One region of the Micromonospora rifamycinica genome, then DNA from elsewhere that is predicted to be linked to it. Evidence: riboswitches for the same ligand, from Rfam matches in the RefSeq annotation. Region 1 holds a riboswitch; the other holds the start of a gene.

Region 1 (4,478 bases):
CCAGTCGGTGACCACGTGCAGCAGCGTGCGGGACCTGACCCCGGGGACGTCCGGGCCGGCCGGCCGGTCGACGAGGCGCGCGGTGGCCAGCCCCGGGTGCGCGGTGAGCAGCCGCCGCAGCGTGGTGAGGTCACCGCCGCGGATCGCCCCGGACACCGCGACCGCCAGCGGGTCGTCGACCGGTAGCAGCAGGGATCCACCCGTCACCCGGGCGACCCTACCCGGCGGCGTCCGGAGGCACCGGCCCGGCGGTCAGCCGATGGCCGGTGCGCCGGCTGCGGATCCGACCGGCGGGGCGGTGAACTGGAGCTGCCACCGGGAGCCGTAGCGGCTGAGCCGCACCACCGCCAGCGGGGCGACGTCGAGCCGGAACAGGGCGGCCGTCGGGAGCTGCAACACGTGCCCGACCGCCACCCGGACCACCATCGGATGGGTCACCGCCACCACCCGGCCGCCCCCGCCGAGCCCGCCGTCGAGCCAGGCCCCGACCCGCTCGCGCAGCGCGACGAGGGACTCCCCGCCGTGCGGTGCGGCCTCCGGTGTCTCCCACCATCGCCGCAGCGCGTCCGGCTCCCGGGCACCCACGTCCGCCAGGCTCCGCCCCGACCAGCCGCCGTACCCGCAGTCGGCCAACGCGGCCTCGACGGTGGGGTGCAGACCGAGAGCGTACGCGGTCTGCACCGCCGCCAGCGCCGGGCTGGTCAGGCAGCGTTCCCCGGTGCCCAGCGGCCCGCCCCGTCCCTGCCCGGCCAGAGCGAGGGCGGCCCGCCGGCCGCCCTCGTCCAGGTCATCGTCACCCGCGCCGAACACCGCCCGCCGCAGGGCGGCGGTATGGGCGTGGGCGACCAGCCGCAGGCCGGTCGTCGGGGTCACGGGTGGATCGGTGTTCCCGTGCCGATCATCGGCTCACCGGGCTGACCGACGGCGGACCGCCCGCCGCCGGCCGTCAGTGCGCTGAACAGCAGGCCGAGCGCCGTCCAGAGCACCACCTGGGTGCCGAGGGCGGCCAGCCGGAAGTTCCACAGCAGGGTCGCCGGGAAGTCGTCCGGCACCTCCTGGAAAGCAGGCAGCACGACGTAGCCGACGACGGTGACCAGCAGGAACCCCCCGGTGGCCGCCCCGAACCGCTGCCACGGCGGCGCGTCGGCGCGGATCGACCGGTAGCCGAGCGACCCGGACCAGACCGCCACCAGGCCGAGCACCACCAGGGCCAGGTAGGCCGCGGTGCGCTGGTCGATGGTGTCGGGGTTGCCGACCGCCGGCGGATTGGCCGGGTATTTCAGGAACGGCACGACCACCGCGCCGAGCAGGGCACCACCGGCGAGCAGCAGCGCCGACCGGCCGTCGTCGGTGCCGGGCCGACGGCGGCGCAGGAGCAGGTACGCGGTCGCCAACAGGCCACCCATCGCGGCCCCGAAGAGACCGGTGGCCAGGAACAGGCCGGCGCGCTGGCCGTCCCGGCCGACCAGCTCGTCGGCGTGGTGGTCGTCGGCCACCGGACCGGCATGGGTCGCCGCCTCCTCGATGGCGATGGCCGCTTCGATGCGCGGCTCACCGACGAGGTAGCCGAAGGCCCCCGCGAGCAGGCCGGCGACGAGACCGGCGAGCAGACCGCGGAGCAGGACGCTGGTGAACGTGGGGGGATGACGGACAGGGGTCAGTGGCACGGGACACCGAGCAGGTGCCGGCCGTCGTGCATGAGCTCGTGCAGGTACATGCCGCTGCGCGAGACCGCGCCCTGGTCGAACGCGACCAGGTAGGTGAGCAGCAGGAGTACGGCGACGACGGCCAGGGCCGCCCCCCACACGCGGGCCGACCCGACGGGGTGGACCAACGGCTGGGCGGAAGTGGGACTCGACATGGGACACGAACCTTCCCGGGGATGACGCGTCCCCATCGCAAGGCTGCGGACGACCGAGCGTCCTGGCTCGCGGATCCGTCGACGACGGAACCGCTCACAGTGGCGCGACCGCGCCGGATTCTCACCGGCTTACCTCGCGACGCCGCAGATAGTGGATCGACCGTAACGGCGCGACCCCCGACCGGTCAATCGTCACCACGTGGAATGTGAGCCGACCGGTCGGGAACCGGCGACGCGGCGGGTCGACCGTCCGCGTCCGGCGGCCCATCCCGGGGCGGCCGGACGCGGGTCATCGGCCGGCGGGTGCCGGTGCGGTGGCGGGACGGCGTCGTCGGGAGACTGCACCCAGGACGGTGTCGACGGCGAGGAAGGCGAGCAGGGTGAGCCCGAACAGGGGCAGCGCCCAGCCGACCGCCGCGGTCACCGGCACGCCGACGAGCAGGACCCAGCGCGGTAGGCCACGGACGCCGCCCCGGGCCGGTGGGGTGCCGGCGCGAGCGCGCCGGTCGCTGCGGGTGGGTCGACGTTGCCACCACATGCGGTAGCCCCAGACGATGACGCAGAGCAGCCCGAGGGCCAGCGCTGCGAGCAGGATCTGGTTGACCGGGCCGAAGAGGACGCCCATGTGGGCCTGGATGCCGAGGCCGCTGAGCTGGGCCAGCAGCGGCCAGTCGGCGAAGTCGCTGCGGGCGGTGACCGTGGCCGTGGCGGGGTCGACGGCGACCCGGTCCTTCGCGACGGGCCAGGTGTTGTCGACCTGGGTGACCGTCCAGGCCGAGCCCGGCTCGGGGGCCGGGGCGATCTCGACCGGACCGGCCAGCCCGGCCGTCCGGGCGGCGGTCAGCACCCGGTCGAAGGCGGCCGACTCGACCACTCCGCCCCCTGTGGACATGCCGTGATGGCCGCCGCCGGTGTCGGTCGGGTTGCCCGGCGTGGCGGTGAGGGCGGTGGAGAGCTGCGGGGCGCGGGCGTCGAGCGAGTCGAGGCCGGCACCGAAGTTCGCCCCCGCGTACCGGGACCAGGTCAACCCGGTCGCCGAGAGGAACAGCAGGCCGACGGTGAGCCACACCCCGAGGGTGGCGTGCCAGCCCCGGGTCCGGCGGACGCCCCGGGCGGCGGACAGGTCCGGCACGAGCAGATGCCGCACGGTGGCCCGGGAGGCGCGGCGGCGACGCCACCACAGCACGACCCCGCCCAGCGCGATGACCCACAACCAGCTCGCGGCCAACTCCGAGTAGTGCCGGCCCGCCACCCCCAGGTGCAGGTTGCGGTGCAGGTCGTCCAGCCAGGTGGTGGCCGGCGTGGAGCCGAACCAGGTGGTCAACTGGCCCTGCACCCGGGCCGTGTACGGGTCGACGTACACGGTGTGCTGCTTCTCGCCGTACTCCGGTGCCGAGAACACCACCCGCGTGGTCCGGTCGCCCGTACCGGGCTGCACCGACGTGACGCTGCCCTCGGGGTGGGCGTTGCGCGCCGCCCCGACCTGGTCGGCCACCGGCAGTGGCCGCTCACCCACCCCGGTGACCGTCAACCGGTCGCCGTAGAGCACCCCGTCCACCTGCGGAGCCACCGTGTAGGCCAACCCGGTCAACGCGGCGATCAGCAGGAAGGGAGCGACCAGCACCCCCGCGTAGAAGTGCAGCCGCAGCAGCAGTGCGCCCAACGGTGAACCGCCACGGGTCGGTCGGGTGGGCGGGTCGGCGGGTGGCGCGGGTTCCGGCCTCGGCGGGCCGGACAACTCGGTGACAGACATACTCATCCGATCGGAATAGTCGAAATGAAGCCGTTGGTCGCCCCGTGCCCGCGGGGTGGGTCGGTGTGCGTGGTGCCGGCGTCGCCCGATGAGATAGTCGGAGCGGCCGCCCCGACGGTTCCCGGGAATGTCCCGACCGGCACCGACGCCGGTCGGTGCGGGTGTCCACGCCAGACCGGCACCGGTGCCGGAACCCTCGCCGCGCCGGTCAGGTCCCACCGGTCCGGCCGGGTCGGCACCGCCCGGCGGTGGTCGCGGCTGCCGGCGCTCACCGTGGGGCCGACACCGGAGGGTCCGGTCCCGTCGTCCCGGGGTCGGCCCTCAGCGGCGCGGTGACCGGCGTCGCCAGCGGAGCACACCGACGGCCAGGATGAGGACGACCGCCGCGCCGCCGGCCACGCCCAGGATGGTGCCCCGGCCTCTCCCGTCCCCGGCCGTCACGGCGGCGACGGCCGGGGAGGCCGGCCCGGTCGTGGGCACGGCGGTCGGCGCAGCAGCGCCGGCCGGGTCGGCCACGGTGAACGGGTACGACCCCTGCACCGGGTGCCCGTCGGCGGACACCACCCGGTACGCCACGGTGTACGTCCCGTTGGGCAGGGTGTCGGTCAGCTGGACGGTGCTCTTCGTCCCGGTGACCACCGGATCGCCGGTGGGGACGCGCCGTTTCGTCCCGTCGGTGAGCACGATGGTGGTGAAGGCCGGGTCCAGCCGGGCCAGGAACTCGAGCGTGATCTCGGTGGGCGCGCTGGGCAGCATCGCCTCCCGGGCCGGGGAGGCCGAGGTGAGGCTGTTGTGCGCCCGGGCCGGTGTCGCGGCGACGAGCAGCGCCAGCCCGGCGGCCAGCAGCGCGGCGGCGAGCCGGAC
Region 2 (4,478 bases), 1.5 Mb from region 1:
TCTCGTAGGTGACGCGCCCCCACAGCATCGCCCCGTTCTCGTCCATGAGCCGGGTGAAGAAGGCGTGCGTCTCGTCGTCCGCGATCCCCTCCTCGTGGTCGACACAACCGTCCAGGGTGACGTTGAGGCTGAAGGTCAGGATTCCCATGGCCGGCGAGTCTAGTGTCCCGACGTCGTCGGTCCGGGCACGATCGGCACCTCGGACCCGTGTCGGGGCACTGTCAGTGTGGAGACGCCGTGGCCGCAGCCCCGCCACGCGCCATCATCCGTAGCGCGAGAGTGGCCATGAGCCGCGCGGGCACCATGCACATCAGGACGGTGGCCACCTTGTTGCGGCCCCCGTCGACCACGGCCGGTCCGGTCCCCTCCAGCGCGGCGAGCACCGTGCGCGCAACCTGAGCGGGCTGACGCTTGTCACGGCCCGGCCGAGGGTTCATCGGCGTCTGGGTCTGCCCGGGACTCACCGCCACCACCCTGACGCCGCTGGCCCGGGTCTCGGCCCACAAAGCCCGGGTGAACGAGAGGACGTAGGCCTTCGAGGCCGCGTAGGCCGCCATGACCGGCGCCGGCGTGTAGGCGCCGGTGCTGGCGATGTTGACCACCGAGCCGTGTCCGCGGTGGACCATGCCGGCGACGAGGAGGGTGGTCAGCTCGGTCAGGGCACCGACGTTGAGGTCCACCAGTTGACGCAACCTGGTGGGGTCGCTGTCCGCCACCATCGCCCGCGAGCCCACGGCGGCGTTGTTGACCAGCACCTCCACCTCGACCCCCGCCTCGCGCACGATCTCCATCAGGTGGCGGGGAGCGCCGGGTCGGTCGAGGGCGAGCGCGACGCTCAGCACGGTGACGCCGTGCCGCTCACGCAGGTCGGCGGCGGTCCTCTCCAACTGCCCGGCGTCACGGGCGACCAGCACCAGGTTCGCCCCACGGCCGGCGAACTCGTCCGCGATCGCCGCGCCGATGCCGCTCGACCCGCCCGTGACGAGGACGTAGCGGTCCTTCATGTCGGATGCGGTTGTCATGCCGCTCACGCTAGACACTGACATCAGTGTCAAGGTCAAGATGCGCCGGGAGGTGCCCGTCGCTACACGGGACCTGGGGGAACGTGGTGAGCGGGTGCGGCCGTGCCCCGGGACGGCACGGCCAGGTCGGCGGGAGAGGCGGCACCGGACAGGTAGCTGTCCAGCATCGCCCGTCGCTGTCCGATCAGACGCTCCTGCTGGGCCAGCCGGTCACGGATCTGCCGGACCCGTTCGTACAGTGCGGAGCAGTCGCCGGTGGGGTGCCGGCCGCTGGAGCACGGGAGGATCTCCCGGATGACCTCCGACGGTACTCCGGCACCGTAGAGATCCTGGATGAAGGCGACCCGGAGCACCGCCTGCTCGTCGTACTCCCGGTATCCGTTGCCGAGGCGGACGGCGGTCAGGAGGCCCTGCTGCTCGTAGTAGCGCAGCGACCGGGCGCTCACGCCGGTGCGCCTGGCGAGTTCACCGATCCGCATCCGACCCCCCGGTCAACCCTGACATCCGTGTGAACGTCAAATCTAGCGCTGGCCACGCGACCCGTGCCGAGCTCCGTCTCCGGAGCCGTGACCGCTGTGCCGGGGCGTGGTCGACCTGTGTCGTCGAGGCGGGTTAGCATCGCCGACGGCACGATCGTGCGAGGTGCCCCGCGGGTGCGGGGAGAATCGGGAAGCCGGTGTGAATCCGGCACGGGCCCGCCGCGGTGACCGGGGAGCGACCGTCCAGGCGCGAGGAGCGCAGCCACTGGCCGTACGGCTGGGAAGGCGGACGGGTCGGCGTCGATCCGGGAGTCCGAAGACCGGCCTCGCGTCGACCGCCCACCCACCGGGGTGGGCCGAGCGCAGCGGGAGCCTGCCTGTGGAACTCTATGACGCCATTCATCGCCGCCGGGACGTCCGGGCGCAGTTCACCGGGGAGCCGGTGCCGGCCGACACCCTGCACCGGGTTCTCGACGCCGCTCATGCCGCACCCAGCGTCGGCTATTCGCAGCCGTGGGACTTCATCCTGGTGCGGGATCCGGCCGTCCGTCGCCGGTTCCACCGGCACGTACAGGCCGAGCGGGCGGCGTTCGCGGCCAGTCTGGACGGCGCGGCGGCCGAGCGGTTCGCCGGAATCAGGATCGACGGGGTGCTGGAGTCGACGCTGTCGATCGTGGTGACCTATGACCCCGGGCGCGGGGGTCCGGCCGTGCTCGGGCGGCACACCATCGCCGACGCCGGTCTGTACTCGGTCTGTCTGGCCATCCAGAACCTCTGGCTCGCCGCAACCGCCGAGGGGTGGGGTGTCGGGTGGGTGTCCTTCTACCGGGAGCCGTTCCTCGCCGAACTGCTGGGGGTGCCGGCCGGTATCCGGCCGGTGGCCTGGCTCTGCGTCGGCCCGGTCACCCACCTGGAGGCGGTGCCCGACCTGGAACGGCACGGGTGGCGGCGGCGCAGGCCCCTCGCCGAGGCGGTGCACCACGACCGTTGGCGGCAGCGGGTGGCTGATGGACCGAACAGCTAATCCAGGTACGCCTATGCGGCGGCTACCCTGGTGTAGCAGTGAGTTACTTCTCGATCACCGTGGGAGGAGTTTCCTGCGTACCACCGTCAAGGTTCTGGCCGCCTCCGCCCTTGCCACCGTGAGCCTCGCCGCTGCCGGGGCCGCCCCGGCCCTCGCCGCCGCCCCGGCGCCGTTCTGCGAGTCCGGCGCCTCGCAGTTCCTCTGCGACGCCAGCAGCACCGGCACGACGACCTGGAGCATCACCTGGTACTCCGGCAGCGTCGGCACCTTCACCACCGCCGGTCCGACCCTCTTCGCCGCCTGCCCGGCCAGCAACCTCGGGCACCCCGTGCGGGCCAGCTACAGCTACTACGACGGCAGCACCACCCAGTACAGCGGCACCACCCGGTTCATCTGCCGCAGCGGCCCCTGGCAGTGAGCCGTCCGGCGTACGCACGACTCACGCGTACGCCGGACAGGTTCCGGTACTCCAGGCCGCCGGAGTCACGGCGGCCGTCTCCACGGGACTGATCCGGCATGGCGTCGCGCGACCGAACGACGCCGTGCCGGAGGCTCCGCGGAATCCCTCGCCGCGACGGTCTGTCACGGGGTGTCCGGAGGTGACGTAGCGGACGTTCGTCGCCCGGTACCGTACGGGCGTGGGTAAGACCACGGTGCTCGATGAGTTGCGCCGCCGGGGTTTCCGCACCGTCGACACGGACTACGGTGGCCGGGAGCTGCCCGACGGGACCTGGGACGAGCACCGGATGAGCGGGTTGCTCGCTCGGCATCGCGAGTTGGTCGTGTCCGGGACGGTGGACAACCAGGTCCGCTTCTACCATCGCTTCCAGCACATCGTCCTGCTCAGCGCACCGTTGGAGGTCCTCCTCCGACGGGTCGCCCACCGGAGCAACCCGTATGGGAGGATGCCTGAGCAGCGCGCGGAGATCGCCCGGTACGTGCACACCGTGGAGCCGCTGCTGCGACGTGGCGCCACCGTGGAACTCGACGGCCGTCGGGAGGTTTCCGAGCTGGCCGATGCGGTCGAAAGCCTGGTCAGAGAAGCCGGACCGGGCTGCTCCTCAGCTGTCGTGACCAGTTCGCCCTGTCGCCGTGCATGTTCCGGTCGTAGTGACTCAGGCAGGCGTGTGCCAGTGCCCACTCGAACCCCTCGCGGGTGATCTCGATGGCCAGCACCCGCTCCTGTCCGGGCTTGGTGGCCCATCCGCAGCGGTACATCATCCACAGGAAGGACGGCTTGATCCACGTCATCCGGTCCCGCTTGAAGGGGGCCACGAAACGACCGGCCGACACCGACGGCAGGGCGATCTGCGGCGGGTACGCCTGGTAGACGGTGATGGTCGCAGCCGAGTAGCGAGCACGGATCTGACGTACGGGAGCGGACACCCGCCGATCCTCGACGACCAGGACCCGACCGGTCCACCGGATTCCGGTCCCTGCGACCGCGAGCGGGCCGATCTGAGCCGAGCCACGTCGAGCTGAGCCCGGCCGAGCCGAGCCGGCCGGACCGGCCCGTCGCCTCGACCGACCGCAGTGTCCGCACATGCCGCAGGAGGAGTGGCGCAGCTGTCTCCGGGGTGGCTCAGGCTGTCGACGAGTACTCGGCGTGCAGTGTGGCGTACGGCCGCCGTTGGTGGGGAGGGCAACGGTTCACGCCCATACCGATCTCGGCGCAGCAGTGTGTCTCCGGGGCGCGGTGTGCGGGACACTCCTCGGCCAGGGCACGGACCTGGTCGGCCTCCAGCTCGAACGCCTCGCGGCTGCCGGTGAGCACCAACGTGTCGGCGGCGACGTCCCACCGAAGATGATCACGAAACCCGTGGTGCCGGGCCTTCCGGTAGTCGCCGATCGACCGCGACGGCCATGCGCGGTCGGACAGCACGACGGTGTGCGGCCTGCCGGCCCCGAGCCGGGAGCGGACCTGCTTCCATCGTGACGGCGGGAACGCGAGAC

The links. Region 1 has a riboswitch for cobalamin ahead of GA0070623_RS02000 (CbtB domain-containing protein). Riboswitches for the same ligand answer to the same signal wherever they lie in the genome.
Region 2: another riboswitch for cobalamin. It lies ahead of bluB (5,6-dimethylbenzimidazole synthase); the one in region 1 lies ahead of GA0070623_RS02000 (CbtB domain-containing protein).

What each region holds. Positions count from the first base shown of each region.
Region 1 covers NZ_LT607752.1:478,007-482,484, forward strand. The annotation lists gene GA0070623_RS01985 (ankyrin repeat domain-containing protein) at 1-207, opposite strand, end outside; gene GA0070623_RS01990 (histidine phosphatase family protein) at 253-873, opposite strand; gene GA0070623_RS01995 (CbtA family protein) at 870-1,667, opposite strand; gene GA0070623_RS02000 (CbtB domain-containing protein) at 1,658-1,861, opposite strand; cobalamin riboswitch at 1,896-2,037, opposite strand; gene GA0070623_RS02005 (PepSY-associated TM helix domain-containing protein) at 2,151-3,614, opposite strand; gene GA0070623_RS02010 (copper resistance CopC family protein) at 3,936-4,478, opposite strand, start outside.
Region 2 covers NZ_LT607752.1:1,965,076-1,969,553, reverse strand. The annotation lists gene GA0070623_RS08040 (dihydrofolate reductase family protein) at 1-148, opposite strand, end outside; gene GA0070623_RS08035 (SDR family NAD(P)-dependent oxidoreductase) at 222-1,022, opposite strand; gene GA0070623_RS08030 (MerR family transcriptional regulator) at 1,085-1,501, opposite strand; cobalamin riboswitch at 1,646-1,844, shown strand; gene bluB (5,6-dimethylbenzimidazole synthase) at 1,881-2,525, shown strand; gene GA0070623_RS08020 (hypothetical protein) at 2,644-2,943, shown strand; partial or broken gene GA0070623_RS08010 (DUF4291 family protein) at 3,567-3,911, opposite strand; gene GA0070623_RS08005 (hypothetical protein) at 4,108-4,478, opposite strand, start outside.